One region of the Micromonospora sp. NPDC048839 genome, then DNA from elsewhere that is predicted to be linked to it. Evidence: riboswitches for the same ligand, from Rfam matches in the RefSeq annotation. Region 1 holds a riboswitch; each other region holds the start of a gene.
What was found. A riboswitch is a leader RNA that binds a small molecule or an ion and turns the genes downstream of it on or off. The one in region 1 is predicted to bind cobalamin.

Region 1 (10,134 bases):
CCGGGGTGACCGGGCGTACGGCGGGCTGGCCCGTCCGGCTGCGCGCGGCGGTGCGGCGTCGGGTGGCCGGGGGGCCCGCCTCGGTGATCTGCTGCGGGCTCTTCGGCCGGCTGGCCCGGTCCTCGGTCACGTCCGTCCTCCCTGGTCGGCGCTGGGTGCCTCGTCGGCTCGTGGTGCGTGCGGTGGTGCCACGTTGTTCATGACCGTATAGGTGAGATCGGTCATTTTCAAACATCTGTACGACCTCTCACCGGCGTGTCGGGGCGAAAAACCGCTCCCGTCGTACGGATGTTCTGATAAATGGTACGTCGAGTAGCACTGGTGTTCGATCGTCGGCTGTTTTCCGGGCCACTCTGGCCCGCCGGCCGGTAACCCGGGCGGGGCCTCCGCGTTGGGTCTTCGGGCGCGCTGATGGTCGCGGATGACCGGATGGTCCGTGACGCGCCGGACACGCCGATCAACTTGACCCGGGTTGCCCAGCGACATACGGTCGACCCCTAGATGTAGTAGTGACACGGGCGTAAGTTGCCCACAGGTTGGGTCCGACTACCGACCGCACTCCCGTAACGTCGATCACGGCGGGCGTCATTCGCGGATGGCACCGTCGTGGTGAGCCGTGCCCGGGGGTGCTCGGTCCGGGTCGCAGTTGATCATTTTGAAGGAGGTGGGCGATGCGGTGTCCGTACTGCCGACACGCTGACTCCCGGGTGGTCGACTCGCGGGAGGCCGACGACGGCCAACTCATTCGACGGCGGCGGTCCTGCCCGGAGTGCGGCAAGCGGTTCACCACCGTCGAGGAGGCGGTCCTCGCGGTCGTCAAGCGCAGCGGGGTGACCGAGCCGTTCAGCCGGACGAAGATCATCGGCGGGGTGCGCAAGGCGTGCCAGGGCCGGCCGGTGGACGACGACTCCCTCGCGCTGCTCGCGCAGCGGGTGGAGGAGACCGTCCGGGCCAAGGGGGCCGCCGAGATCCCCAGTCACGAGGTGGGCCTGGCGATCCTGGGTCCACTGCGCGACCTGGACGAGATCGCCTACCTGCGGTTCGCCAGCGTCTACCGCTCGTTCGACTCGCTCGCCGACTTCGAGCGCGAGATCGACACGTTGCGGGCCGTGGCGCGAGCCCGGGAGCAGGGCCGGGCCGACGCGGTCGAGGCCGCCGGCCGTACCAATTGACTTCACTGTTTTTCGAAAGATCAGGACGCGCGGTGGGTGACCGCGCAGACGAGGGGGGCGACGGCGTGACAACTAGCCGTTCACGGAGCAAGGCAGGCGCGGGGCTGAAGATCGAGCGGGTGTGGACGACCGAGGGGGTCCACCCGTACGACGACGTCGCGTGGGAGCGCCGCGACGTCGTGATGACGAACTGGCGGGACGGCTCGATCAACTTCGAGCAGCGGGGGGTCGAGTTCCCGCAGTCGTGGAGCGTCAACGCGGCGAACATCGTGACCACCAAGTACTTCCGGGGCGCGGTGGGGACCCCGGAGCGGGAGTGGTCGCTCAAGCAGCTGATCGACCGGGTGGTCACCACGTACCGCACCGCCGGTGAGGAGTACGGCTACTTCGCCAGCCCGGCGGATGCCGAGATCTTCGACCACGAGCTGACCTGGATGCTGCTGCACCAGGTGTTCAGCTTCAACTCGCCGGTCTGGTTCAACGTCGGCACGCCGTCGCCGCAGCAGGTCAGCGCCTGCTTCATCCTGGCCGTCGACGACTCGATGGACTCGATCCTCGACTGGTACAAGGAGGAGGGGCTGATCTTCAAGGGCGGCTCCGGCTCCGGGGTCAACCTGTCGCGGATCCGCTCGTCGCGTGAGCTGCTCTCCTCCGGCGGCACCGCCTCGGGCCCGGTCAGCTTCATGCGCGGCGCGGACGCCTCCGCCGGCACCATCAAGTCCGGCGGTGCGACCCGCCGCGCGGCCAAGATGGTCATCATCGACGTGGACCACCCGGACATCGAGGAGTTCGTGGTCACGAAGGCGCGCGAGGAGCACAAGATCCGCGCCCTGCGCGACGCCGGGTTCGACATGGACCTCGGCGGCTCCGACATCGTCAGCGTGCAGTACCAGAACGCCAACAACTCGGTCCGGGTCTCCGACGAGTTCATGTCGGCGGTCGAGAACGAGAAGGGCTTCGACCTACGCGGCCGGCTGGACGGCTCGGTGATCGACACCGTCGACGCCAAGAAGCTGTTCCGCACCATCTCCCAGGCCGCCTGGGAGTGCGCCGACCCGGGCCTGCAGTACGACGACACGATCAACGACTGGCACACCTGCCCGGAGACCGGGCGGATCACCGCGTCGAACCCGTGCTCGGAATACCTGCACCTGGACAACTCCTCGTGCAACCTGGCCTCGCTCAACCTGATGAAGTTCCTCCGCGCCGACGGTGGCTTCGAGGTGGAGAAGTTCGTCAAGTCCGTCGAGTTCGTCATCACCGCGATGGACATCTCGATCTGCTTCGCGGACTTCCCGACCGAGAAGATCGGCGAGACCTCCCGCGCCTACCGGCAGCTCGGCATCGGCTACGCCAACCTGGGCGCCCTGCTGATGGCCACCGGCCTGCCGTACGACTCGGAGCAGGGCCGCTCGGTCGCCGCGTCGATCACGTCGCTGATGACCGGCACCGCGTACCGCCGCTCCGCCGAGCTGGCCGGCGTCGTCGGCCCGTACGACGGCTACGCCCGCAACGCCGAGCCGCACAAGCGGGTCATGCGCAAGCACGCCGCCGCCAACGACGAGATCAAGCCGACCAGCCCGGTGGCCACCGCGATCGTCCGCGAGGCGACCAGGCAGTGGACCCAGGGCAACAAGATCGGCGACAAGTTCGGCTGGCGCAACGCCCAGGCCAGCGTCCTCGCGCCGACGGGCACGATCGGCTTCATGATGGACTGCGACACGACCGGCGTGGAGCCGGACCTGGCGCTCGTCAAGTTCAAGAAGCTGGTCGGCGGCGGCTCGATGCAGATCGTCAACCAGACGGTGCCGCGCGCCCTGCGCAGCCTCGGCTACCCCGAGGAGCAGGTCGAGGCGATCGTCGAGCACATCGCCGACCACGGCCACGTGGTGGACGCCCCGGGCCTCAAGCCGGAGCACTACCCGGTCTTCGACTGCGCCATGGGCGAGCGGACGATCGCCCCGATGGGCCACGTGCGGATGATGGCGGCCATCCAGCCGTTCGTCTCCGGCGCCATCTCCAAGACGGTCAACATGCCGGAGGCGGCCACCGTCGAGGACGTCGAGAAGATCTACTTCGAGGGCTGGAAGCTCGGCCTCAAGGCGCTGGCGATCTACCGGGACAACTGCAAGGTCGGTCAGCCGCTCTCGGTGGCCAAGTCCAACAAGGCCACCGAGCCGGCCGCCGTCGAGGCCGCGCCGGCCGCCGTGGAGAAGGTCATCGAGTACCGGCCGGTGCGTAAGCGCCTGCCGAAGAAGCGCCCGTCCGAGACGGTCAGCTTCTCCGTCGGTGGCGCCGAGGGCTACCTCACCGCCTCGTCCTACCCGGACGACGGCCTCGGCGAGGTCTTCCTCAAGATGTCCAAGCAGGGTTCGACCCTGGCCGGCGTGATGGACGCCTTCTCGGTGGCCATCAGCATCGGCCTGCAGTACGGCGTGCCGCTGGAGACGTTCGTCAGCAAGTTCACCAACATGCGCTTCGAGCCGGCCGGCATGACCGACGACCCGGACGTGCGGATGGCCGCCTCGGTGATGGACTACATCTTCCGTCGCCTGGCGCTGGACTTCCTGCCCTACGAGCGCCGCGCCGAACTGGGCATCTTCACCGCCTCGGAGCGGGCCGCCCAGTTGCGGGCCGAGGCCGACGCGGAGGCCGCCGCCGTCACCGGCGTGGAGCTCACCGCGATGGCGTCCTCGGCGCCGGTGGAGGCCCCGGCCAAGTCGGAGGCCGTCGCCCAGCCGGCCCAGGAGATGGCCGACGTGGCCGCCGCCAAGCCGGCTCCGAGCGTGGGTTCCAGCACCGAACTGCTGGAGGCCGTGATCGGCAAGGCCGCCGACGCGCCGCTCTGCTTCACCTGCGGTACGAAGATGCGCCCGGCCGGTAGCTGCTATGTCTGCGAGGGCTGCGGCTCCACCAGCGGCTGCAGCTGACGTACGCGAACCGCAGCGCTGCCCCGGCTCCCCTCGCGGGAGTCGGGGCAGCGCGTTTCCCGCTGGCCCAGACCCGCGCGGAAGTACGCGTCTGTTGGCGATATACCTCAGAGGTATATTTATGACTCCGAGGCATGAGGCTTGCCGTCTATTGTTGGTCCGGCCGTGCCGCTCATTCTGTCTTCTAGTCGACATAGATTAGGGATGATGCTGCGTAGTCAGTCTGAGATCATGCCGGGATGACGGAGCCACCGACGCGCCGCAGGAAGATGCACCCGGCCGTCGTGGTGGGGTGCATAGCGCTGGCGACGTGGATCTTGCTGGCGGTTTGCATGGGCGAGAATTCTCTCGACCGGGCCGACAGGGCGGCGAGCGTCATTGGGATGTTGCTCGCACTCGGGACGTTTACTGGGGCTTTGGTTGAGCAGCAGCGCAGGTCTTCTGCCCAAGGTGGCGAAGGTTCCGAGCCCCAGGTGTCGTTCTTCAGGCGGCCGAGCGTGTTGACTGGCCTCGCGGTGATGGCTGTGGGCCTGTTGATCGTGGTCGCGGCGGGCCTTCTTGCGAACGGGGGACAGACCTCGGAGGGGTCGAAGGCTCAAGATGATCGAACTCCGCAAGATCATTCCCCTTCTGTGAGCGCGCCTCCATCAGCGAGCGCGGCTCCGTCGGCGAGTTCCCCGGTGGAGAAGGCGGAGCCGTGTGCTTCCACGGCTGGGATCGCACCCACACCTAGCGGAACGGGCGTCGTCGATGCCGTACGCCACGAGGGAGCGCTGGTCATCTCACAGGGCTATTACGCGGACCTAGATTCTCTTTGCCCTGACTGGAACGTCACAGACGTGCTCGGCACCAAGCAAGATGTCGGCAACAATGGCAAGGCTTTCGTCCGGAGTCCGAATGCTGGCACCCAGATCGCGGTGGTCGAGGCATCCGCAGCAGCGACCTTTAGCATGTGTTCGGCAAATACCGACTATGTCCCGAATGGTGCCATACCGATCAAAGAGTTGAGGGTGGGTGCGCGTTATTGTGTGCTCACCGACGCCGGCAGGAGAAGTCTCCTAACTGTCAAGCGGCTGCGTCCTGACGGCGGCCGCACTGCGGTCCACCTGGACGTTCGCACCTGGGCCGAGAAGCGTCCCAGCGAGGAGACCAACTATTGGCCCTGGGTGATTGCCGGCGCCATCATCTTGATGCTGGTTTCGGGGGGAGCTAAGAGCGCCGCAGGCAAGAATGACGACGAGGAGGTCGCCGGGAGCGGGAGAGCCTGAGGTGCCAACTGCGGGATACTGCGAATGATCCGCATCCAGGCACCTCCTCTGAAGTAAAGGGCCGACCCGCTGGGATTCTTGCTGTCGCGTACCACGATGCGTATTCAAGGACTCCGGGGATGACCTCTGGCTGGTGCCATGGAACTCTGACGCGTCACGTCACCTTCGAGGTCCAGGTACTGAAGGATCCAGTCCGGCAGGGCGTTGCGGTAAGCGCATCCGGGTCAGCGGTCTTCGTCGCCTTCGGTTGGGCGTGGTGGGCGGTTGTGCTTGGCCCAGTCGTCTACCTCGTCCGCATCCCAGATGGTCGTGCCGATCAGGCGGGCCATTGGCTCAGGGAAGCCGGGTCGGCGGGTGATCTGCAGTACCCGCTGCCGCGACACGTTGAACAGGGCGGCCAACTCGCCAGGCCCGTACAAGCGTGGTCGCTTCACGGTCTGAAACTAAGCGCAACTTACACTTGACTATCGTAACTTGCAGATTGACAAGACCCCGCCGAATGGTGTGTGGTGGAGTGGTCACGCCAGGCGACGGCGGGACAACTCGCCGGGAGGTCGGGTGCCGAAGCATGTGCCGTACGACGATTACCTGCTGGCGGTGGCGCTGACCTTTGCCCGGCGCCACCGGCCGGTCTGGTCGTGGCGGCGATGGCGGCGGACCTGCCGATGTGGGGCGGACCTGCCCTGCCGAGCTAGACACCGCATCCCGATCCGGCGCGGCCACTGGCCAGGGGAGGAGCAGGAATGATCGAGGATCACCTCGGGCGGCTCCTGTCCGTGGACTTGCCCGGCGTTGACGGCTTCTGTGCGGGCTATAGCTGGTGGCGGGCGTGGTTGTCCCCGTACCCCTGTTGTCAGGCGGAATGGGCCGCCCGCTGGCACGCCCGGTCCGCCGCCGGCCTCTCCCTGAACAGGGTGCAGTGACCACCCATGGCCCGGTCCTTCCGGTGTGGACCTGCGGCGGCTGTGACGCCCCTTGGCCCTGTCGGACCCGGCGTACCGAGCTGCGTGCCGAGTTCGACGGCGCGGCGGTGTCGTTGGGTCTCTACATGGCGTCCTACCTGGTCTGGGCCGCGGAGGACCTGACCTGGGTGTCCGCCGGGCTGCTGCACCGGCGCTTCCTGGGCTGGGTCCGGTGAGGTTATCCGGTGCGGCGGCGAGCGCAGGAAGCCGGCTCGATAACTTAATGCTGAGTAGTTGTGGGCGACCCGGTCTGACTACTCAGTATTAAGTGATCATGCCGATGGCGGTGGTGGCGGAGCCTGGCTACCGGCTCGCGCGTTCGCGCGCCCGGGGCTGCAGTCACCTGGTTACTCGGACCAACGATCGTGGTGGATCACCGACGACAGGGGACGTCGCTGACGCCACCCGTGCCGCTCCAGGTCCGGCGTCTGCTCCAGGTGGGTGACCGGGCCGAGGCAGAGCCACGCCACCGGGCGGACGGTGGCCGGGATACCGAGCAGGTCGCGCAGGAACGGCTCCCGGTAGAACGAGACCCAGCCGACCCCGAGCTGCTCGGCGGTTGCGGCCAGCCACAGGTTCTGGATCGCCAGACAGACCGAGTAGAGGCCGGCGTCGGCGATCGCGTGTCGACCGAGCACGGCCGGCCCACCCCGCTCCGGGTCGTACGTGACCACGACCGACAACGTCGACTCTCGTACGCCATCGATCTTTATTCGGGCGAAGCGTTCCGCCGCCGCACCGTCGAGAGTGGCCGCGAAGGTGTCCCGCTCCTGCTCCACGTGTCGGTGGAACTCCTGCCGCAGCTCAGGATCGCGGACCAGGATGAAGTCCCAGGGCTGGGAGAGGCCGACGCTCGGTGCGGCGTGCGCCGCCGTGAGGATCCGATCCAATGTCTCGGCGGGGATCGGCGCCCCGGTGAATTGGGCACGTACGTCCCGGCGGCGGTGGATGGTCTCGTAGAGTCCGTTGTTCAAGGCAGGCTCCCGCTGCGCTCGCGCCCCTGACGGGGCGATGACGCGAGGCCGGTCTTCGGACTCCCGGATCTCCGCTGGTCACCCGCCTTCCCAGCCCCTCAGGGCCAGTGGCTGCGTCTGGTACGCGTGGGTGGCAGCTCCCCGGTCACCGCGGCGGGCCCGTGCCGGACTCACACCGGCTTCCCGATTCTCCCCACTCGCGCGGGGCACCTCGCAACGTTTGTGCCACCGAGCAGCATAGCTACTGGCTCGCGCGCTCGGCCGCGCGCACGGCGTTGCGGAACAGCATCGCGACGGTGGTCGGACCGACCCCGCCGACCCGGGGCGTGATGGCGCCGGCGACCTCGGCGCACGCTTCGTCCACGTCCGGTAGGAGGCGCCGCCCTTCGTAGCGGACGCCGGCGCCGATGACGACGGCGCCGGGCTTGACGTGCTCGGGCCGCACGATCCGGGGTACGCCGGCGGCGGCGACGAGGATGTCGGCGCGGCGGGTGTAGCGGTCCCAGTCGGGCACGCCGGTGTGGACGACGGTGACGGCTGCGTTGGCGGTCGGGCGCTTCTGGGCGAGCAGCATCGCCAGGGGGCGGCCAAGGGTGGCGCCGCGGCCGAGGATGACGACCTCACGTCCGGCGACGGGGATCTGGTGGTACGCCAGGAGGGCTTCGATGCCGGCGGGGGTGCAGGGCAGCGGGCCGGGCAGGCCGACGGCGAGACGCCCCATGTTCAGCGGGTGCATGCCGTCGACGTCCTTGTCCGGGTCGATCGTCAGCAGCGCCGCGTCGTAGTCCAGATGCCCCGGTACGGGGTACTGCACGAGCAGTCCGTGCACGGCGGGATCGGTGTTGAAGCGGGCAATGGCCTGGTGCAGTTCGGCCTGGGTGGCGGTGGCGGGCAGATGCACGTGCGGGGAGGCGAACCCGAGCGCGGCGGCCTGGCGCTGCTTGATGGCGATGTAACCGGCGCTGGCGTCGTCGTCGCCGACGAGGATGGTGGCGAGGCTCGGGGTGATCCCGCGGCTGCGGAGTGCTGCGGCAGCGGCGGCGGTCTCGGCCAGGACGGCTTCGGCGACGGGTGCGCCCGGCAGGAGCCGAGCCGTGCCAGACGGGGTGTGGTGCTGCGCGGATCCACTGGTCGTGGTCATGACGGATTCTCCACGCAGGCGCCCAGGCGGTCGACGCCCGCGAGAGGCTCCCCGATGGTTTCACCATCCCCGTGCCGCCAGTCGCCGGTGCTTCGATCATGCCGCATCACCAGGGCGACTGCCCAACTGACCGGTCGTGCCGCCTGCGGCCGGGGGGTTTGGTAACACCCGCGGTCCGGCTTACGAAGAAGGGGTGTGACGGTTACGAGAGGGGACGGCCTGTGAGTGAGCCCAGCGAAGTGGGGGGTGACCTCGCCGGCATCGGGGCCGATCCGGTGGCCTTCGAGGTCTTCTACCGGCGGCACGTGGAGGCGGTGGGCCGGTTCGTGGCGCGTCGGGTCGACGACCCGCACCTCGCCGCCGACCTGACCGCCGACGTGTTCCTGGCGGTGATCGAGTCGGCGGACGGCTACCGGCCGGACCGGGGCAGCCAGGTCGGCTGGCTGTACGGGGTGGCCCGCAACGTCATCGGCGACGAGCGGCGTCGGGCTGCCCAACGGCTGCGGGTGACCGGCCGACTGGCCGGACGACGGGACCTGGGCCCCGATGACATCGCCCGCATCGAGGAGCGGATCGACGCCGAGTCGGCGGCCCGCCGCACCTGTCGAGCGTTGAGCGAGCTGCCCGAGGGCACCCGAACGCTCGTCGAACTCGTCGCCGTGGACGGCCTCAGTGTCGCGGAGGCGGCGACCGTGCTCGGGATGTCACCGGTCGCTGCTCGGGTCCGCCTGCATCGTGCCCGTCGCGTCGTTCGCGCCGTGCTCGCCCAACCGGCCACCACCCTCGCCTGACAAGACGGAGCTGACGCCATGAACAAGATCGAACAGTCGACCGAGGGTTTCGAGGAGCAACTCCTCAGAGATCTGACCGCCCACGTCGCCCGACGGGCCGAGGTGGCTTCGACGGGCCGTTCCGCCGGACGTTACACCCGGTTCCTGCGCGGTTGGCGACTCGCCGGAGCGTTCGGGCTGGCCGTCGTCCTGACCGCCGGTGGGCTGGCCGTCCAGACCATGCGGGTGGGCGACAAGCCGCCGCCCACGGCAACCGCGTCGGAGATCCTCCGGATGGCGGCGGACGCCGCCCGGCAGCAGCCCGAGCTGACCGCGCGACCCGACCAGTACGTCTTCACGGAATCCCTCGCGATAGTCAGGGACATGCCGGCCAGCGGCCCGTACCGGACCATCCGGAGCGAACTGTGGCAGTCGGCCGGCGGAGTCGCGTACACGCAGGGACGCTATCGACCGGAGACCGATCCGAACGGGTGGAGCGAGCTGACGGAGCTCCGCCTCGGTGATCCCGGGGATCCCGACAAGGAGCTCGACGCCTTCCAGTCGCCGGCGTACCACGGCGACCTGCCCACCGATCCGGACGAGCTGCTTCGATATCTCCGGGACCACCCGGTCGACCTGCATCTCCCCGAAGGAGCCGACGAGGAGGCCGTCTACGGGGACGAGAGCATGGTGTACACCACCGCGCGGATGATGCTCCAGGGCTACGTGCCGCCCCGAACGCTGGCGGCGCTGTTCGAGTTGTTGGCACGGGAGCCCGGGGCGGTCGTCATCTCGGGCGACGTGGTGGACGCCGCCGGTCGCCATGGGGTGGCGATTCGGATGCCCGGCGTGATCGGTGGGCACGATGACGTCCTCTTCGACCGGGACACCCACGTCTACCTCGGCCGCCGAGGGTC
Region 2 (10,134 bases), on a different contig from region 1:
CCCCCGCCACCGACCGGGCCACCGCCGTTCGGGCCACCGCCGCCGGCCGGGCCACCGCCGTTCGGGCCACCGTCGCCGGCCGGGCCGCCGCCCCGCGGGCCGGTGTCGTCCGGGCCACGGTCGTCGGGGCCGTCGTCGTCCGGCTCGTCGGGGTGGGCGTCCTGGGCACGCTGCAACGCCTCGTCGAGGCGTTTCTCGTCCAGCCCCGGGGTGTCGAACGGGTCGCGACGGCGACGGTGCGGCAGAGCCAGCCGGGCGGCCACCCGGACGTCGTCCACGGTGACCCGGTCGCGACCGTGCCAGGCGGCGTGCGCGAGAGCGGCACGGGCGGTGACGATGTCGGCGCGCATCCCGTCCACGTCGAACGCGGCGCACACCTCGGCGATCTGTCGCAGCGCGGCGTCCGGCAGGCGTACCCCGGGAAGTCGGCGGCGGGCGGCGGCCACCTGGGCGGCGATCTCCGCGTCGGCGTCGGCCCAGCGGGCGGCGAACCCGGCCGGGTCGGCGTCGGCGGCAAGCCGGCGGCGAACCACCTCGACCCGCACCTCCGGGTCCCGGCTGGCGCCCACCTCCACGGTGAGCCCGAACCGGTCGAGCAACTGCGGACGCAGCTCCCCCTCCTCCGGGTTCATCGTGCCGACCAGCAGGAACCGGGCCGCGTGGCTGACCGAGACACCCTCCCGCTCGACGTGGCTGCGACCCATCGCCGCCGCGTCCAGCAGCAGGTCCACGAGGTGGTCGTGCAGCAGGTTGACCTCGTCGACGTAGAGCACCCCCCGGTGGGCGGCGGCGAGCAGACCCGGCTCGAAGGCGCGGACGCCCTCACCGAGGGCCTTCTCCAGGTCCAGCGAGCCGACCACCCGGTCCTCGGCGGCACCGACCGGCAACTCCACCAGGCGGGCCGGACGGGTCTCGGCGGTGGCGTCGGCCGGATGCGGCCCGTCCGGGCAGGCCGGGTCCGGCTCGGCCGGGTCACAGCCGAAGCGGCAGCCGGCGACCCGGCGGACCGGGGGCAGCAGCGCGGCCAGGGCGCGCACGGCGGTGGACTTGGCGGTCCCCTTCTCCCCCCGGACCAGCACCCCGCCGATCGCCGGGGACACCGCGTTGAGCAGCAGCGCCAGCCGCATGTCGGCCATGCCGAGCACCGCACTGAACGGGTAGACCGTCATGCCCGATCCTCCAGGTCGCCCTCGCTGGCCAGGTACGTGTCGCGCAGCCGGTCCAGGGTGTCCGGCTCGGGTTTGGCCCACAGCCCCCGGTCGGCGGCCTCCAACAGGCGCTCGGTGATGCCGCGCAGCGCCCACGGGTTGGACTGCTCCAGGAACTGCCGGGTGGTGTCGTCGAACAGGTACGCGGCGGCCAGGTGCTCGTACATCCAGTCGTCGACGACGCCGGCGGTGGCGTCGTAGCCGAACAGGTAGTCCACCGTGGCCGCCAGCTCGAACGCGCCCTTGTAGCCGTGCCGGCGCATCGCCGCGATCCACTTCGGGTTGACCACCCGGGCGCGGAAAACCCGCCGGGTCTCCTCGCCCAGCGTGCGGGTGCGCACGTCGTGCGGCATCGCCGAGTCACCCACGTACGCCTGCGGTGACGTGCCGGTGAGGTGACGGACCATCGCCACCATCCCGCCGTGGTACTGGAAGTAGTCGTCGGAGTCGACGATGTCGTGCTCGCGGGTGTCCTGGTTCTTCACCGCCACCGCGATCCGGGCGAAGGAGCGTTCCATGTCGGCGCGCGCCTCCCGCCCGTCCAGGCCCCGGCCGTACGCGTAGCCGCCCCACACCGCGTACACCTCGGCCAGGTCGGCGTCGCTGCGCCAGGTCCGCGCGTCGATCAGGGGCAGCAGGCCCGCGCCGTACGCCCCCGGCTTGGAACCGAAGATCCGGGCGGTGGCCCGCCGCTCGTCACCGTGCTCGGCCAGGTCGGCGGCTACGTGCGCCCGCAGGTAGTTGTCCTCGTCCGGCTCGTCCAGGGCGGCGACCCGCCGCACGGCGTCGTCGAGCAGCGCCACCACGTGCGGGAACGCGTCGCGGAAGAAGCCGGAGATGCGTACGGTCACGTCGACGCGCGGCCGGCCCAGCTCGGCGGTCGGCACCACCTCGATGCCGGTGACCCGCCGCGACCGGTCGTCCCACACCGGCCGGCAGCCCAGCAGCGCGAGCACCTCGGCGATGTCGTCGCCCTGGGTGCGCATCGCGCTGGTGCCCCAGACGGTCAGACCCACCGAGCGGGGGTACGCCCCGGTGTCGGCGAGGTGCCGGGCCAGCAACGAGTCGGCGAGGGCCACCCCGACGTCCCAGGCGTTGCGGCTGGGGATGGCCTTGGGGTCGACGGAGTAGAAGTTGCGGCCGGTGGGCAGCACGTTGACCAGGCCCCGGGTGGGTGAACCGGACGGGCCGGGCGGCACGAACCGCCCGTCGAGCGCGCCGAGGGTGTTGGTCAGTTCGTCGGTGGTCCGGTCCAGCCGGGGCACCAGCTCGGTGGCGGCGAAGTGCAGCACGGCGGCGACGTCCGGGATCGACTGGCCGGTCACCTCGGTGACCACCGCGTCGACGGCCTCGGCGTCCCAGCCCAGCGTCTCCATGCCGAGGACCAACCGCCGGGCGAGGGCCTCGATCAGGTCGACGGCGTCGGCGGCGGTGCCGGCCGGCCCGTCCACCACGTCGGTCAGCGCCGTGGGCACCGCCAGTCGTTCGCCCGGTGCCGCGAGCAGCTCCTGCTCGTCGAGGGAGTACGCGACGGCGAGCGCCTGCCGCAGGCCGGGCAGGGAGCGGGCGCCACCCCAGATCTGCGGGGCGCGCAGCACAGCGAGGACCAGGTTGACCCGGGGCTCACCGGTGGGCGCGTCGGCGAGGATGTGCAGCCCGTCGCGGATCTGCACGTCCTTGACCTCGCAGAGGTACCCGTCGAGGTGCAGCACGAACTCGTCGAAGTCGTCCGCGTCGGGCATCGCCTCGGCGTGCAGGTCGTGGTGCAGCTCCGCCGCGCGTACGAGGTCCCAGATCTGCGCCCGCACGGTGGGCACCTTCGCCGGGTCGAGGGCCTGCACGGTGGCGTACTCGTCGAGCAGTTGCTCCAGTTTGGCCAGGTCGCCGTAGGTTTCGGCGCGGGCCATCGGCGGCACCAGGTGGTCGATGACCACGGCGTGCGCTCGGCGCTTGGCCTGGGTGCCCTCGCCGGGGTCGTTGACGATGAACGGGTAGACCAGCGGCAGGTCACCGAGGACCGCGTCGGGGGCGCAGTCGGCGGCCAGGCCGAGGCCCTTGCCGGGCAGCCACTCCAGGGTGCCGTGCTTGCCCAGGTGCACCACGGCGTCCGCGCCGAAGCCGCCGTCCGCGAGCGGGGCGGCCAGCCAGCGGTACGCGGCCAGGTAGTGGTGACTCGGCGGCAGGTCCGGGTCGTGGTAGATGGCGATCGGGTTCTCCCCGAAGCCGCGCGGCGGTTGGATCAGCAGCACCACGTTGCCGAAGCGCAGCCCGGCGAGGACGATGTCGCCGCTCTCGGTGTAGAGCTGGCCGGGCGGCTCACCCCAGTGTTCCCGCATCCGCTCGCGCAGCTCGGCGGGGACCTGGTCGAACCACCGCCGGTAGGTCTGCCCCGGTATCCGGGCCTCGGCGGCGGCCAACTGCTCCGGGGTGAGCCACTCTACGTCGTGTCCACCGGCGGCGATCAGCGCGTGGATCAGGGCGTCGCCGTCGTCGGGCACCGGCGCGTCGCCCAGGTGGTAGCCGGCCTCGGCGAGCGCGGCGAGCAGTCGGACCGCCGAGACCGGGGTGTCCAGCCCGACGGCGTTGCCGACCCGGGAGTGCTTGGTGGGGTACGAGCTGAGCACCACGGCGACCCGCTTGTCGGCGGCGGGCACGTACCGCAGCCGGGCGTGGCGCACGGCGATCCCGGCGACCCGGGCGGCCCGGTCGGCGTCGGCCGCGTAGACCGACAGCCCGTCGGCGTCGATCTGCTTGAACGAGAACGGCACACTGACGATCCGGCCGTCGAACTCGGGGATGGCCACCTGCATCGCCGCGTCCAACGGGGACAGCCCGGCGTCGCTGCCGGCCCACTGCTCGCGGGTGCTGGTCAGGCAGAGCGCCTGGATGATCGGCACGTCCAGGGCGGCCAGGGCGCCGACGTCCCAGGCGTCCTCGTCGCCGCCCCCGGAGGCGTCCGCGGCGACTGCGCCACCGGCGGCCAGCACGGTGACCAGCAGCGCGTCGCAGCGGGCGAAGAGCCCGAGCGGTCCCGCGCCGGTGGTCAGCCCTCGCAGCGAGCCGCAGAAGATCGGCAGCGGGTTGCCGCCGGCGTTGTGGACCGCGTCCGCGAGGACGTCGACGAACCCGGTGTTGCCGGCCAGCGCGTGCGCCCGGTAGAAGACGATCCCCACGGTGGGCCGCTGCGGGTCGGTCGGGTGCTCGCCGTGCACGCCGTACGCGGGGGTGGGCGCGGGTGGGGCGAACCCCTCGCCGGTGAGCAGCACCGTGTCGGAGAGGAACCGGGCCAACTGCCCGAGGTTGTCCGGCCCACCCTCGACGAGGTACGCCAGCGCCTGGGTGACGACCCCGGACGGCACTGTGGAGATGGCCATCAGCTCCGCGTCGGGCAGCGCCTCGCCGCCGAGCACGACCGTCGGCACACCGGTGGCGAGCACCGCGGCGAGGCCGTCCGGCCACGCCTGCCGACCGCCGAGCAGGCGTACGACGACGAGGTCGACCCCGTCGAGCAGGGCGGGTACCTCGTCGGCGGCGACCCGCGCGGGGTTGGCGAGCCGGTAGTCGGCGCCGCTGGCTCGGGCGGCCAGCAGGTCGGTGTCGGCGGTGGAGAGCAGCAGGATGCGCACGGCGGGCTCCGGGGAGTCACGCCCTGGCCGCTCACGGAGGCGACCTGGACGAAGCGGGTGGGTGCGGCGTCAGCCGGTACGACGGCGCGGCCGGACGCACCGACACGGGCGTCGGGGCCGGTCAGCGCCGGGCGCTCGGCTCAGCGGTGCCGGAAGCCAGTGCCCCGGAGTGCAGTGCGACGATGATCGTCGATGAATGAGACGCCGTGCGTCATCGGGTCCTCCTCGGGTGTCCACGCCCTGGGGTACATCCCGACGGCCGAAGTATCCTGGCTTCCGGATCGACGCTCTCCCCCGGCCTTCCAACCGCAGACACACGGTCGTGACTCACGAGGGGGGATCGCTCCCCGGTGACAGTGGCGGGACCGCGTCGGAATCGCACCGACTTCCTTCACTGCCGTCAGGCCGCGAATGCTGCCACACCCCTCCGCCGCCGGTCAACGCCGACCCGACGTCGCGAAGCGGGCGACATCCATCGAAAACTACCAATGGTTGCGGGCGAGGAAGCCCTGCTTCGCCGGCGTCAGGTCAATGTGCCGCGTCCTTTGCTCTGCTTCAACCCGCGCAACAATGCGACGCCTTACTGGTGCGTCGGTTGAAGCAGAGCAAAGGACGCGCGCACGTCCCCTGGCCTGCGCCTATCGTTCGCGGGACGGTGGCATCCGGCGCGGTCACCTAGGATCGGTGATCACTGGCCCAACGTCCGCGATCAATCTCGGGGGTCGATCACCATCAGCGCCGCCCGATTCCACCACCTCGCCGGTCGGGTCTGGATCTGCCCTGGCGGCTCGGACCCGGACGCGGTCCAGGCCGGCGTCGCCGTCGTCGCCGACGAGCACGGCAGTGTGATGATCGACGCTGGGCAGAGCCCCGCGCACGCCCGGGAGATCCAGGCCGCGCTGGCCGCCGCAGGCCTTCCGCAGCCGCGCTGGCTCGTCTACACCCACCACCACTGGGACCACGTCTGGGGCGCCTGCGCCTGGCCCGGAGTGGAGATCGTCGGGCACGAGACGGCCGTACCGTTGCTGCGCGCCGAGGCCGCCCGCCCGTGGAGTCACCGCTACCTGCGCGAGCAGGTACACGCCGATCCACGCCTCGGCCCGAGCTTCCGGGCCCGGGCGCTCGCGGTGGACTCCTGGGAGGATTTCGCTATCCTGCCGCCCACCCGGGTCTTCGCCGATCTGGACGAGCTGCCGGTCGGGGTTCGGCTACGCCACGTCGGCGGCGGCCACGCGACGGACTCGACGGTGGTGCTGGTGCCGGACTCGGGCGTCATGCTGCTGGGCGACTGCTTCTACCCGCCGCCGGCACACCTGCGCCGACCGGAGGACGGCATCGACCTCGACTTGGTCCGGCGACTGCTCGACGACACCTACCACTGGTACGTCTCCAGCCACGCCGAGCCGATGACACGTGAGCAGGCCCGCTCGGTCGTCGAGGCCGCCTGAGCGGACGGGCCTCAGCGGGCGTGGCGTTCCGGGTGTGCGCGGTTCCACACCCGCATCCGTTCCGGGTAGCCGGTGCGGCCCGCCTCGTACAGCGGCACCGCGTGCTTGCGGGCGATGGACCCGGCCGCGCGGGGCGTGCCGGTGCGTCGGCGGATCCACTCCCCGTCGTGGGCGATCGCCACCACCGTGGTGTCCGTCGCGGTGGTCTCCGGCTCCAGGTAGAACTCCACCCCGCGCCGGCTCGTGACGAACGCCTCCAGCGCGGCGAGGTCATCCCGGGTCGCCTCCCGGTCCAGCTTCGTCGGGGTCGCCTCGGCGCCCCGTGACCGGCGACTGAACCAGCTCATGCCCCACCCCTTCCCTCGACGCCCCTCCAGTGCAGCACCGAATCCTGGCAATACGCTGCACGGCGGATGGGAGACAGCTGACCCGACGGGGGTGGAACCCGCCACGCGTGGGCGGTGTCATGAGTGTGACCCGAACGGAGGTTTCCCCTGGACGACGACGCGCTCGTCACCCGCGCTCGCTCCGGTGACCTGGAGGCGTACGACCTCCTGGTCGCCCGGCACACCGCGTCCGCGTACCGGACGGCGGCGCTGCTCGGCGCGGGCTCGGACGCCGAGGACGTCATCCAGGAGGCGTTCGTGAAGGCGTACCGCAAGTTGTCCCGTTATCGGGGCGAGTCGTCCTTCCGGTCCTGGTTGCTCGCGATCGTCGCCAACGAGACCCGCAACCTGCACCGGTCGCGCGGCCGCCGCGACGGGCTCGTCCTGCGCGCCGCGGCGGCGGACCCGACGGCGGAGTTCGCCGAGGACGGCGCGGTGGGTGCGGTCCTCGCCGGGGAGCGCCGCGCCGCCCTGGTGCGGGCACTGCGGCAACTGCCGGTACGCGACCGCGAGGTGATCGTCTGCCGGTTCTTCCTCGACCTCAGCGAGGAGGAGACGGTGGCGGCACTGGGCTGGCCCCGGGGCACGGTGAAGTCGCGCACGTCCCGGGCACTGGCGAAGCTTCGCGGCCTGCTCGACCGGGAGGAGGTCCGGCATGGGTGACCTCGAACGGGAACTGCGGGACCTGTCCGCCTGGCTGGAAACGCCCGAGCCGCCCGACGTGCGGGCCCAGGTCCGAGGGCGGCTGCACCGGCCGGTGCGACGGTGGCGTCCGCTCGCTGCGGCGGCGCTCGCCGCCCTGCTGCTGGTGGCGGTGTTGCCGCCGACCCGTGCCGCCGTCGCCGACGCGGTCACCGGGCTGCTGCGCTTCGCCGGCGTCAGCATTGCCGTCGCGCCCGCGCCGACGGTGCCCGGCGGCGTCGCGTCGCCGCTGCCCGGGCAGCGGGTCGCCGGTCTGGACGAGGCACAACGGGCGGTACGGTTCCCGATCCGTCTGCCGGCGAAGCTGGGTCCGCCCGAGCGGGTGCTGGTCGCCGACCCCGACCCCGCGGGCACCTGCCGGGTCGCGACGCTGCTCTACGACGGCGGCGCGCTGCGCGTCGACGCGTTCGACGGTCGCCTCAACCTGTCCTTCCACAAGGAGGTCATCCCGCCGGGAGCCGACTGGGTCGAGGTCGGCGGCGACTTCGCGGTATGGGTCGAGGGCCCGCACGTGCTGTCGTACGTGGACCGTTCGGGCGTGGTCCGCAAGGAGAGCGCCCGACTTGCCGCCTCGACGCTGATCTGGCAGGACGCCGACGTCAGCTACCGGCTCGAGGGCGCGGTCACCAGGGCCGAGGCGATCGAGATCGCCCGCTCACTGCGCTAGGGCGTGTTTCGGACGTGCTGGCCGGCCTGCGCCGGGCCCAGCCGCCGCCCGGCTGCGTTGTCGCGGTGTCCGGATACAACACCGGTATCCGGACACCGCTCCGCCTTGCCGGACGACGCCTGGACTCCGGCTCGGCTCGACCGACACGTCCGAAACACGCCCTAGGAACCCGACGGGCGCGGCCGGTGTCCTGAAGATGAGGTGAGTCGTCGACACGTACCGGAGGGTCGAGATGGGTTCATGGGGCAGGCCGCTGTTGGCGGCATCGGTGGCTCTGCTGGCGGGATGCGCGACCGCGACCGACGGTGGGTCGGCCGCACCGCCCGCCGCCACCGGGAGCACCGCGAACGCCGGGAGCACCGCGAACGCCGCGACGGGCTGTCATTCGCCTGTCCAGGTGGAGTCGCTGCCCGACTGGGCGGACGCCGGGTTCCACGGGAGTAGCCGGGGACCGCACGTCTTCGGCGCGAAGGGCGACATCGTGGCGGTGCTGTTCGCTCATCCGCTGCGCCAGGTGCGAAGCGACGGGTCGAACAACAAGATCCTGTGGGTGGCCCGTGCCGCCACGACGTCACCCGACCCGACGGCACCGGCGACCCTGGTGATCACCGCGACGCTGGACGGCACCGCCACCCGGGTGACCCGAGAGGTCGCCGGTGGGCCAGGGCCGTCGATCATCGACATGCCGCAGGCCGGCTGCTGGCATCTCGACCTGCGCTGGTCCGGGCACACCGACACGATGGACCTAGTCTACGCCCCCTGAGCTACGTACCGTGGCGGCCATGGTGAGTCTGCTCGACGGCATGACGCCGCTGTACGTGGCGGCGGACATCCACGGTCACCGGTCGGAGTTCCGGGAGTCCCTTCGCGAGGCTGGGCTCGTCGACCACACCGGCCACTGGTCCGGGGGTGGCGCGCGGTTGTGGCTGCTCGGCGACTACGTCGACCGCGGCCCGGACGGTGTCGGCGTCATCACCGACATCCAGCGGCTCGCGGTCTCCGCACGTGCCGCGGGCGGCCACGTCGGGGTGCTGTTGGGTAACCACGAGGCGCAGTTGCTCGCCGCACACCGGTTCGGCACCAGGCCCGTTGCCGGGTGGGACGAGCCCGGTGGGTTCCAGGGTGGCTGGACCCGGTTCGGCGGACGTGCGGAGGACCTGCGCCAGCTCACGCCGCAGCATGTCGACTGGATGACGCGGCTGCCCGCGGTCGCGGTCGTCGACGGGTTCCTGCTCGTGCACTCCGACACCGTCCGGTACCTGGAACTGGGATCCAGCGTGGCCACCGTGAACGCGGCGGTCAGCGCGGCCCTGGGCTCCGACGACCCCACGGCGTGGCGGGACTTCTGTGGCCGGATGAGCGACCGGGGCGCCTTTCGCGACGCCGTGCCGACGAACCCCGACGACCCGGTGTCGATGATGCTGCGCACGCTCGGGGGCAGCGTGCTCGTCCACGGACACAGCACCCTCACCAAGCACTTCGGAGTGGCGCCGCAGGATGTCACAGTCGCGCTGCGCTACGCCGACGACAGGGTCATCGCCATCGACGGCGGCGTCTACGAGGGCGGCCGGATCCTGCTCACTCGACTCCGCTGACCCTGACTAGGCTGCCCGACGTGCTGGACGACGTGCGGACGGCGGCCCGCGACAACGCCGAATGGTGCGACATCGTCTGCGGCAGCCACGGGCTGGCCGGCCGTACCGACGCCGACGCCTGGTCGGTCCCCCACCGGTCGCCGCCGTGGTATCCGGACGCGGTCACCCTGCGGCCGGGCGTCGACACCGGTGCCCTGCTGGCCCGGATCGACGCGGGGCCTGGCGCGTCGGTGAAGGACAGCTTCGCCGACCTCGACCTGTCCGGGTACGGGTTCCGGGTGCTCTTCGACGCGCGGTGGATCCACCGGCCACCGTCGCCGCCACCGGCTGACGAACCCCTCACCCCGGTCACCAGCGCCGACGACCTGGTGGTCTGGGCGGCGACCCACGGCGGTGCGGAGCTGTTCCGCCCCGCGCTGCTGGCCGACCCCCGCGTACGGGTGCTCGCCCGCCACGACGACCGGGGTGTGCTCACCGGCGGAGCGGTACTCAGCGGCGACGG
Region 3 (10,134 bases), on a different contig from region 1:
CAGATGGAGAACCTGCCCGAGCGGGAGAAGTACATCTTCCAGGGCGACGTCCCGCCGCCCCTGCAACAGGACCGGGTGGTCAGCCCGACCGGCGACATCCCGCGTAGTTTCAAACACCGGATGACCGCGCAGACCCCGCAACGCTTCCGTGGCGGGACGGTGCGGGTCACCGACTCGACCAACTTCGCCGCGTCGGTGACCACCGCCGCAGCTCTCGTCGAGGTCGAGCCCGGGGGGATGCGCGAGCTGCACTGGCATCCCACCACCGACGAGTGGCAGTACTACATCTCCGGCACCGGTCGGATGGGCGTCTTCGCGTCCCAGGCCGCCGCCCGGACGTTCGACTTCCAGGCCGGCGACGTGGGCTACGTGCCGTTCGCCTACGGGCACTACATCGAGAACACCGGTGACGAACCGCTGGTGTTCCTGGAGATGTTCCGGCACCCGCGCTTCGAGGACATCTCGGTGATGCAGTGGATGGCCAACACACCCCACGAGATCATCGCGGACACGATAAACGTGCAGAAGTCGATCGTCGACGCGTTGCCGACCACCAAACAGGTGGTGCTCTGACCACGGGGACCGGCCCTCGCTGATCAGCTCCCGACGGGTGCCGGCGAGGTGGGCGCCTGGGCAGGTCGTCGGCGTCGGGACACCGCGCCGGCGACGACGTCGACGACGAGGAACGCGAGCAGGGTGAGCCCGAACAGGGGTAGCGCCCAGCCGACCGCCACGACCACCGGTACGCCGATCAGCAGTGCCCACAGCGGCAGTCCGCGTACGCCGCCACGGGCCGGCGGCGTGCCGGCTAGGGCGCGTCGGTCGGTGCGGGTGGGTCGACGTTGCCACCACATGCGGTAGCCCCAGACGATGACGCAGAGCAGCCCGAGGGCGAGCGCGGCCAGCAGGATCTGGTTGACCAGGCCGAAGAGCAGGCCCATGTGGGCCTGGATGCCGAGCCCGCTCAGTTGGGCCAGCAGGGGCCAGTCGGCGAAGTCGCTGCGCGCGGTGACCGTGCTGGTGGCCGGGTCGACGGCGATGCGGTCCTTGGCGACCGGCCAGGTGTTGTCGATCTGCGTGACGGTCCAGGCGACGCCCGGCTCCGCCGCCGGGATGATCTCGACCGGCCCGGAGAGTCGCGCGTCGCGGGCGACTGTCAGCACCCGGTCGAAGGCCGCCGACTCGACCGTCCCGCCCTCCCCGGCGTCACCGTGGTGGTGACCGCCGCCCGGCTCGGCGGGGACCGCGGTGAGGCTGGTGGAGATCTCCGGCGTACGGGCATTGAGCGCGTCGAGGCCGGAGGCGAAGTTCGCGCCGGCGTAGCGGGACCAGGTCAGGCCGGTGGCCGACAGGAAGAGCAGCCCGACGGTGAGCCAGACGCCCGTGGTGGCATGCCAACTTCGGGTGCGGCGAACGCCCCTGCCCGTGGACAGGTCCGGCACGAGCAGGTGCCGGACGCTGGCTCGGGCGGCGCTGCGTCGACGCCACCAGAGGATGACCCCGCCGAGCGCCATCACCCACAGCCAGCTCGCGGCCAGCTCGGAGTAGTTCTCGCCCACCGTGCCCAGGTGCAGGTGGCGGTGCAGGTCGTCCAGCCACGTCGCGGCCGGCGTCGAGCCGAACCAGGTGGTGAGCTGCCCCTGGGACTCGCCGGTGTACGGGTTGATGTAGACGGTGTGCTGCTTCTCGCCGAGCTCCGGCAGGGAGAACACCACAGTTGTGGTCCGGTCGCCGTCGCCGGGCTGCACGGCGGTGATGCTGCCGGTGGGGTGCGCGTTCCGCGCGGCACCGACCTGCTCGGCCAACGGGAGCTGACGGTCACCCACCGGGGCGGCGGTCAACTGGTCGCCGTAGAGGATCGAGTCGAGCTGCGGAGTCGTGGTGTAGGCGAGCCCGGTCAACGCGGCGACCACCAGGAACGGGGCGACGAGGATACCGGCGTAGAAGTGCAACCGCAGCAGCAGCGCGCCGAACGGCGACGGACGCCGCGCCGGCCGGGCGGGTTTCTCGGGTGCGGAGGGTTCTGGCGTCGGCGTGCCGGACAACTCGGTAAGAGACATGGTGATCCGATCGGAAGAGTCGGGAAGCACCCGAAGGCGTCTCCCGTACTGGTCTGGTCGCCCGGTGGTGTGTCGCGTCGGCTCGGTCTGGTAGTCGGCTCGCCGGCGTCGCCGGTTCCCGGCGATGTGGAGTGTCGATTGGCCTCTCGATCGATCGAGATCTTGGAAGAAAAGTGCCCCTTGAGGGGCGGTTTCCTTCCAAGATCTCAGGTGTCGGTCAGCGACGGGCGGCCCGCCGCCACAGCAGCCCGGCCGCCACCACGACGAGGACGGCGAGCGCGGCACCCGCGACGAGCACCGCGGCACCCGGGCCGCCGGCGGTGTCCTTCGCCCCGGCGGCGGTGTCCTTCGCCCCGGCGGCGGCGGACGCGGTGCCGGCCGACGTACCGGCGTCGGCGACCGGCGCGGCGCTGGACGCGGGGTCGGCAACGGTGAACGGGTACGACCCCTGAACGGGGTGCCCGTCGGCGGAGACGACCCGGTAGGCGACCGTGTACCTGCCGTTGGGCAGTGCGTCGGTGATCTGGACCGTGCTCGTCGCCCCGGTGACCACCGGCTCGCCGATGGTGAGCTTCCGCTTGGCGGCGTCGGTGAGCACGATCGTGGTGAACGTGGGGTCGAGCCGCTGCATGAATTCGAGGACGACCTCGGTCGGCGCGCTCGACAGGGTCGCGTCCCGAGCCGGCGTCGACGACTTGAGCGAGTTGTGCGCCCGGGCCGGGGTGGCCGGGATGAGCAGCGCCACGAGGACAGCTAGAGCCGCCGCGCCGAGCCGGACGGCGGTGGGGCGGGGTGGCGGCACGGTGGTGACGTCTCCGGTTGGCGGGGTCATCCGAGCACCTGCTCGCCGATCCAGCCGTCCGGCGTACACCCGGGTGGGATGGCGAAGACAGCGGAGCCGATCGGGGTGGTCCATTCGTTGAGCAGGTCCCGGTCGGCCAGTCGGCGTTGGATGGGCAGGTACTGCCGGGCGATGTCGGCCTGGTACGAGGTGAAGATCAACCCGCTGTCGGCGTGGCCCTCGGCGGTCGGCACACCGTCGTAGTTGTAGGGCCGGCGCAGGATCTTCAGCCGGTCGTCGGTGACCCGGGCCCGGGTGAGGTGGGAGAAGTCGGGGATGACGGTGAGCCCGTCGGGGCCGGTGGCGGCGAAGTCGGGCTCGTCATGCTCGGCGGTGCCGGTGAGGGGCGCACCGGTGTCGAGCCGCCGTCCGATGGCGAGTTCGCGGTCGGTGCGGCCGAGCAGGTCCCAGGTCTCCATGTTCATGCTGATGCGCCGCACCACGAGGGTGGTGCTGTCGCGAAGCCACGCCGGGCCGTCCGTCACCCACAGCGCGGTGTCCAGCGGGGTGCCGGGCCGGGGGTTCGCCGTGCCGTCGAGATGGCCGAACAGGTTGCGCTGCGTGTGGCCGCCCGGTTCGACTCCGGGGCTGCGCCGGAAGCCCTGCTGGACCCAGCGGACGACGGCGAACGGCCGGCTGTCCTTGAGCAGGACTCGTTGGGCGTGGGCGACGGTGACCGCGTCATCCGCGCAGATCTGCACCAGCAGGTCGCCGCCGGACCAGGCCGGCTGGAGTCGATCGACGCGGAACGAGGGCAGGTCGGTGACCGAGGCCGGTCGCCGATCGTCGACACCGGCGGCCCGGTACAGGCCGGGTCCGAAGCCGAACGTCACCGTCAGCCGTGCCGGCAGCAGCCCGAGTTCGGCCTCGGTGTCGGCAAGCGCGGGTTGGCCCCGGGTGAGCCGGGCGGCGTCGTCGGTGAGCAGCCGCAACATCCGCCCCAGCGCGGCCCGGTCGGTGCCGGGTCGCAGGGTGAACGCGACGAATGCCGCGTGCGCCTGCGGTTCGGTGGCGACCCCGGCCTGCCGGGCACCGTGGAACGGCTCGACCAGGCCGCCGACGGTCGCCGCCAGCGTCGTGTCGGCAGCGGTCGCCGGAGTTTGCCCGTTCTGCCCAGCACGGGTCACGGCGATCGCGGCCCCGCCGGCCACGGCACCGCCGACGGCGAGAGCCCCGCCGGTGAGCAGGCCACGCCTGCTCACCGGCCGGACGGGTGACGTCTCGGTCACGATGCCGGGCTCATGCTCATCCCCGGCGTAGCGCTCATGCCGGGCATGGGCTCGCCGTGCCCGGGGGCGTAGCTCTCCTGCGCGCCGGTGAACGGCTTGGCCACCGCGCGGAACTGCTGGGTCCGGCCGTCGGCGAAGGTCAGGGTAAAGGTCAACTCGTCACCGGCCTGGACCGGCTTGGTGAGGTTCATCAGCATCAGGTGATCGCCGCCGGGCTCCAACGCGTGCGTGCCCCTGGACTTGATCACGATGCCGCCCTGCTTCTGCCGCATGACCATCTTGCCGTCCTTCATGGCCATCTCGTGCAGCTCCATCGGCGACACCTCGGTCGTGGCGCTGCTCAGCGTGACATCGCTGTCGCCGTCGTTGACCAGGGTCCCGAAGGCCGCCGTCATCCCCTTGTCGGCCGCCTTGACCCACGGGTCACGAATGCCGAGCACACCGGCGTCCGGGTTGGCCGAGGCCGACGCGGACGGCGCGGGCTGCGCCGCCGACGGAGAGTCGGACGAGCCGCAACCAGCAGCGCCCACCGCCAGGATGGCGGCGGCGAGGACGGTGGCCAAGCGGCGTGGACCGAGCGGGTTGGTGCTGCGCATGTGTTCTTCCTCCGATGATTGCTGCTGGCGGGATGGTCGGCCGCAGCGGGGAGAAAGTTCCGGCTCAGGGCACGTTGATCGTGAACTCGGCGGTGTGGACCTTGCCGGCGACCTGGAAGTCGAAGAACGCCCGGTACCGGCCCGAGCTCGGGGCGGTCAGCCAGAACTTGACCGACCCGTCGACCAACTCCGGCTCGGGGTGGACGTGCACGTACCCGAGGTCGCCCTCGCGGACGACGACCAGGTGCCCGTACGCGCCCAGGTACGGCTCCAGCTGCACGGGCACGGTCGGGCCGGCGCTGACCTTGAAGTGCATCGGCGCCGTCACCCCCACCGTCGGGGTTCCGGTCATCGACACCGCGTACGGCCCGGCCGTCGCCTGGGCCTGCACCGGCGGCAACGCGGTCGGGGTGTGCGCGCCGGGCACGGTGTGGTCGACGCCCAGCACGAGCGGGATCTGCGTGTCGTTGGTCGCGGTGACGGAGAAGTCGGCGTAGACGCGATAGCCGCCGGGCCGGGCCAGTGTCAGGGGGACGCTCCAGGTGCCGTCGGCCGCCATCGTCGGGTGCAGGTGCTGGTACCCGGACAGGTCGCGGCCGACCACGATCAGGTGCAACGGCTTGTCGTGGACGACCGCGAAGCGGGTCGCCGGTTGCCGATCGGTCCCGACGATGCGGAACCGGTAGTCCGTGCGTACCCCGGGCGGTTGGGACCGCTCCAGTGGTTGCAGGGTGTACCCGCCGGCGCTGACCGTCGTCCCGGTCGCCAGCGTCTCGCCCGTCGCGCCGTCACCGCGATGCGTGTGCGGCCCGGTGCCCGCCGGGTGTTGGTGCCCGTCGTTCGCGGAGCCCACCTGCCCCGCGGCGGGCGGACCGCCCGCGGGCTGTCGGGCGTCGCGGCTCGCCGGGTTCTCGTCGCCGGTCCCGATGCGGGCCAGCCCGAAGCCGGCCAGCAGAGCGATCACCAGCCCGCCGACGAGCAGGGCCAGGTGGGTGTTGCTCAGCCGGGACCCGGGCGTCGCGGCGGCGAGGTCCGGGTCGGGCCGTGCTCCGGGCTCGACCGTCGGCTCGCCGTCCGTACCGGCGACGGTCTGATCGGTCGGCGTCGGATCCACCGCGACGCCCGTGCGGGCCGTGACGACCGTGTTGCCCTTGCGTGCCGCCGGCACGGTGGTGGGCCGTCGCTTGTCGCCCGTGGCCGGCGCGACGACGCCGGCCATGCCACCGAGAGCCTTGTCCCCGGCGGTCTTGCCCCCGGCGGTCTTGCCCCCGCTGGCCTTGCCGCCGGCAGCCTTGCCGCCGACGGCCTTGGCCCCGACGGTCCGGCCGGTGCCGGCCTTGTTCGTGGACCGGGCACCACCGCCGCGTCGACCGGAGGTCGCCGGCGAGGTACGGCCCCGGCCGGTGGGTCTGCCGGTGGAAGCCGATCGGCGACGCCAGACGATGTACGCGACCACCGCCCCGGCCGCCGCGACCGCCACCGCCCAGCCGGCCCAGGCCAGCGCTCCGGAACCGCTGTCCTCGGTCGACCCGGTCGACGGGGCCGCCGCGGCCGGCGGGGTCGACGCGTCATCCGCGGTGGTCGGCACCGCCGAGGCCTGCCCGGACGTGTTGTGCTGCTCGGTGGCGGCCACCAGCGCCGGGTCCGGCTGGGTCGACGGCGGGCTCCACCCCTTCGGCGCTGCCGCCACCCGCCCGTCGTAGCGGAAGGTCAGGGTGCCCCGCACGGTGTCGCCGTCCGAGGCGACCGACAGGTAGCTCACCGAATACTGGCCCTTGGCGGGCAGGTGGGCGACGGTCACCACCGCCGGGAACCCCGTCGTGTACTCCCGTGGCTCGAACTGCCCGTTGACCAGGAAGTACTCCCGTACCGGCTTAGCCAGCGGCTTCGGCTCCCCCTGTGACCAGCCGTCGTCGACCCGGGTGCCGTCCGGGGCGGTGACCGTGAAGAACGCGTTGGCGGCGGCCTTCTCGGTGAAGAAGAGCCGCACCTCCGTGAACGGCTCGCGCACGGTGGCGCCGCCCGCCGGTGTGGACTCGGCGAGGGTCCCGTGAGCTGCGGCGGGTTGGGCGGACGCGAGCAGGGCGACCGCCGAGGCGAGGAGGAACGCGAGGAGGCCCGAGACCACCCGCCCGCAAGTCTGGGGGAGACGACGCATCTGGATATCCTCACCCTCGCGAGACTTTTTTCAAGAGGTGGCGATCTTCTTCCTCCGACGACAAAAGTTGACGGCGAGGTCGCGGGCCGCCGCAGCGGGACGCCCCGGGTGGACACATTCCCTGGCCAGCTATGCTGCCGACGGCGCTGGTTCGCCCCGTCGTGACCGGCTGGGCGTCGCAAGAGGGAACCCGGTGGAAATCCGGGGCTGCCCCGCAGCGGTGAGTGGGAACGACCGCCGTCATCAGCACTGGGCACAACGGCCTGGGAAGCGACGGCCAGTAGGGGACCGGCCCGACCGGTCAGGCCCGCGAGTCCGAAGACCTGCCGGCGCCGCGTACACAACCGTGTGCGCTGCCGTCGGCCTCGCGGGTGGGCTGAGCGGGTGACGGGCCGGGCGTGTGGCGTACGGCCAGGTCCCCGTCAGCAGGTGTCCGCGACCCGGCGGTGTGGGTTCCCGAGGGACGGACTACCGCTGTGCACGACACCACCACGATCGCCGGCCGAGCGCCGTCGGCGTCGCACCTGACCCTGTCGCAGATCATGGACCAGCACCACACCAACCTGATGGGTACGGTGCACGGCGGCCGGATCCTCAACCTCATCGACTCCGTCGCCGGTGTGGTCGCCGCCCGGCACTCCGACGGGCCGGCGGTGACCGCCGCCATCGACGAGACGGCGTTCCTCCGCGCGGTACGGGTCGGTGACGTCGTACACGTCGACGCCCGGATCACCTGGGCCGGCCGCAGCTCGATGGAGGTCGCCGTCAAGGTGACCGCCGACCGGTGGGACCGGGCGGTGCCGCCCACCGACGTGGCCACCGCCCACCTGGTCATGGTCGCCATCGACGACGACGGGCAGCCGCGTACCGTGCCGCCGCTGCTGCCGGAGACCGACGGGGACCGGCGACGGTACCGGGAGGCGGAGATCCGCCGGGAGCACCGGCTGGCGCTGCGGCGCGCGCTGCTCGACGGCGCCGACGACGCCTGACGCGGTCCGCCCGTTGTGGCGGTGGCCGGTCCGAGGAACCCGCCCCACCGTCGATCCGGTCGGATAGCGTCCACGAGAGGCCCCGATCACGGAGAGTGTGGATGGCGATGCGCGCTGCGGTGCTGCGGGAGTTCGACGTTCCGCTGACGATCGAGGAGATCGACCAACCCACCCCCGAGCGCGGGCAGGTGCTGGTGCGGATCGTCGCCAGCGGGGTCAACCCGCTCGACACGAAGATCCAGGCGGGAAAGGCCGCGCACGCGCGTATCCGGCTCCCCGCGGTGCTCGGCCTCGACCTCGCCGGCGTCGTCGCGGCGGTCGGTGCGGACGTGACCGACTTCGCGCCGGGAGACGAGGTGTACGGGCTGTGCGGGGGCGTGGGCGACCTCCAGGGTTCGCTTGCCGAGTACGCCGCCGTGGACACCCGACTACTGGCCCGCAAGCCGAACACCCTCTCGATGCGGGAGGCCGCCGCCTTACCCCTGGCGGCGATCACCTCCTGGGAGGGGCTTGTCGACCGGGCCGGAGTGCGGGCCGGGCAGAAGGTGCTGGTGCACGGAGGCGCCGGTGGCGTCGGGTACGTGAGCGTCCAACTCGCTCAGGCGCGCGGCGCCGAGGCGTACGCCACGGGCGGGCCGGCGAGCATGCGTCTGATCGAGAGCCTGGGTGCGGTGCCCATCGACTACACCTCGACAAGCGTCGAGGAGTACGTGCAGAGGTACACCGACGGTGTCGGGTTCGACATCATCGCCGACAACGTGGGCGGCGCGACCCTCGACGCGTCGTTCGCGGCGGTGCGCACCTATCACGGCCACGTGGTCAGCGCGTTGGGTTGGGGGTCGCACTCGCTCGCCCCGCTGTCGTTCCGGGGAGCGACGTACTCCGGGGTGTTCACCCTGCTGCCGCTGCTGACCGGGCAGGGCCGCGAACACCAGGGCGACATTCTGCGCGAGGTCGCGGCGCTGGCCGATGCCGGCGCGTTGCGCCCGCGACTGGACCCACGCGCGTTCACGCTCGACACGGTCCTGGACGCCCATCGCCTGGTCGCCAGCGGCACCGCGAACGGCAAGGTGGTCGTGGACGTCGCCGGTTGAGATGCGGGGACCGCCCGTCCGATCCGCAGGGCGCGTCGCTGCGGGCCGCCCTTTGACCCTGGAGCCCTCTGCGACCCCTCGGGCGGCGTTGCCGGCACGCCGGGGCCTGCCCGGATCACACGCGCATACCTACCCCGGCCTCGTCGCACTGCTGCCGCACCCTGGCGCCTCGCAGGCGTCAGGGCGCTCGTGACGACCGATTGGGTAGTGGCAGCCGGATACCCTGCTGGATAACCGACCGGGGAGAGCCAATGGGCCTGTCAAGCCGTGAGTGCCCGGACTGCAGACGACGGGTGAAAGAGCCGTTTCAAGAGACGATCACCGGCCGCAAGGTCTGCCCGGACTGCGCCAACGCCCTCTTCATGGGCTCTGCTGCCGGCGCAGTCACGGGAAATGTCGGCTCCGGGTACGGAGTCTGGGCCATGCTCATGCGCAAGATCCGACGTTCGTCTGAGTGACGACCAGGACGACTGTGCTCGGACGTACGTGAACTCCGGTGGACTTTGAGGCAGCTCGATCCTTCTGGTCACCCCGCTCGCCGAGGACCGGTGGTTCCTTCGGGACGACGAGTCGAGCTTCGCCAGCGATGTGCCGCCGTCGAAGTTGGTGCACCCGCAACTCACTTGACTGGTGCGATCCGCCCGCGATTTGGTAGCGCCGTGAGCAAACTGTGGACCGCCCCCCAGGATGACCCCAGGATCTTCGGTCAGCCCGTCGGCGAGAAGGCAACCTACCGGGAGTATCTCGGCAACTACCGTCTGACCATAGAGATGAAGTGCGACGGACTGGACGCCGAGCAGCTCGGCCGACGCTCGGTACCGCCCAGCAGCCTGAGCTTGCTCGGCCTGGTCCGCCATCTGGCGCAGATGGAGAACCAATGGTTCCAGCGTGTGCTGCAAGGGCGAACCGACACACCGTGCCTTTACCAGCACGAGGACCACCCGGATTGGGACTTCGGGGGCGCGGTCCCCGACCCAGCGGTGGTGAAGGACGCCTTTGCAACCTGGAAGGCCGAGATCGCCAAGGCGGACGAATGGCTCGACGCCCTCGAGGAGGCCGACCTGGGCCGCGAGGTGTCGGTCGACGGTGGCAGCCACGCCACGCGCGACGTGCTTGTCCACGTGATCGAAGAGTATGCGCGGCACGCTGGCCACGCCGACCTCCTGC

Region 2: it holds a riboswitch for cobalamin, as region 1 does, so the genes downstream of both, cobN (cobaltochelatase subunit CobN) here and bluB (5,6-dimethylbenzimidazole synthase) in region 1, are expected to answer to the same signal.
Region 3: it holds a riboswitch for cobalamin, as region 1 does, so the genes downstream of both, AB0C25_RS03900 (acyl-CoA thioesterase) here and bluB (5,6-dimethylbenzimidazole synthase) in region 1, are expected to answer to the same signal.

What each region holds. Positions count from the first base shown of each region.
Region 1 covers NZ_JBEZGL010000035.1:13,290-23,423, reverse strand. The annotation lists gene lexA (transcriptional repressor LexA) at 1-130, opposite strand, end outside; gene nrdR (transcriptional regulator NrdR) at 672-1,172, shown strand; gene AB0C25_RS35765 (vitamin B12-dependent ribonucleotide reductase) at 1,205-4,102, shown strand; gene AB0C25_RS35760 (hypothetical protein) at 4,342-5,370, shown strand; gene AB0C25_RS35755 (DNA-binding protein) at 5,595-5,804, opposite strand; gene AB0C25_RS35750 (hypothetical protein) at 6,290-6,508, shown strand; gene bluB (5,6-dimethylbenzimidazole synthase) at 6,680-7,306, opposite strand; cobalamin riboswitch at 7,335-7,535, opposite strand; gene AB0C25_RS35740 (bifunctional 5,10-methylenetetrahydrofolate dehydrogenase/5,10-methenyltetrahydrofolate cyclohydrolase) at 7,548-8,447, opposite strand; gene AB0C25_RS35735 (sigma-70 family RNA polymerase sigma factor) at 8,669-9,238, shown strand; gene AB0C25_RS35730 (CU044_5270 family protein) at 9,257-10,134, shown strand, end outside.
Region 2 covers NZ_JBEZGL010000005.1:34,374-44,507, forward strand. The annotation lists gene AB0C25_RS11395 (VWA domain-containing protein) at 1-1,169, opposite strand, end outside; gene cobN (cobaltochelatase subunit CobN) at 1,166-4,834, opposite strand; cobalamin riboswitch at 5,097-5,226, opposite strand; gene AB0C25_RS11405 (MBL fold metallo-hydrolase) at 5,608-6,282, shown strand; gene AB0C25_RS11410 (hypothetical protein) at 6,294-6,629, opposite strand; gene AB0C25_RS11415 (RNA polymerase sigma factor) at 6,837-7,331, shown strand; gene AB0C25_RS11420 (hypothetical protein) at 7,324-8,037, shown strand; gene AB0C25_RS11425 (hypothetical protein) at 8,270-8,800, shown strand; gene AB0C25_RS11430 (metallophosphoesterase) at 8,820-9,632, shown strand; gene AB0C25_RS11435 (hypothetical protein) at 9,653-10,134, shown strand, end outside.
Region 3 covers NZ_JBEZGL010000002.1:154,773-164,906, reverse strand. The annotation lists gene AB0C25_RS03930 (cupin domain-containing protein) at 1-573, shown strand, start outside; gene AB0C25_RS03925 (PepSY domain-containing protein) at 597-2,060, opposite strand; gene AB0C25_RS03920 (copper resistance CopC family protein) at 2,278-2,892, opposite strand; gene AB0C25_RS03915 (Dyp-type peroxidase) at 2,889-4,130, opposite strand; gene AB0C25_RS03910 (copper chaperone PCu(A)C) at 4,127-4,726, opposite strand; gene AB0C25_RS03905 (copper resistance protein CopC) at 4,791-6,884, opposite strand; cobalamin riboswitch at 7,015-7,230, shown strand; gene AB0C25_RS03900 (acyl-CoA thioesterase) at 7,361-7,873, shown strand; gene AB0C25_RS03895 (zinc-dependent alcohol dehydrogenase family protein) at 7,975-8,967, shown strand; gene AB0C25_RS03890 (DinB family protein) at 9,627-10,134, shown strand, end outside.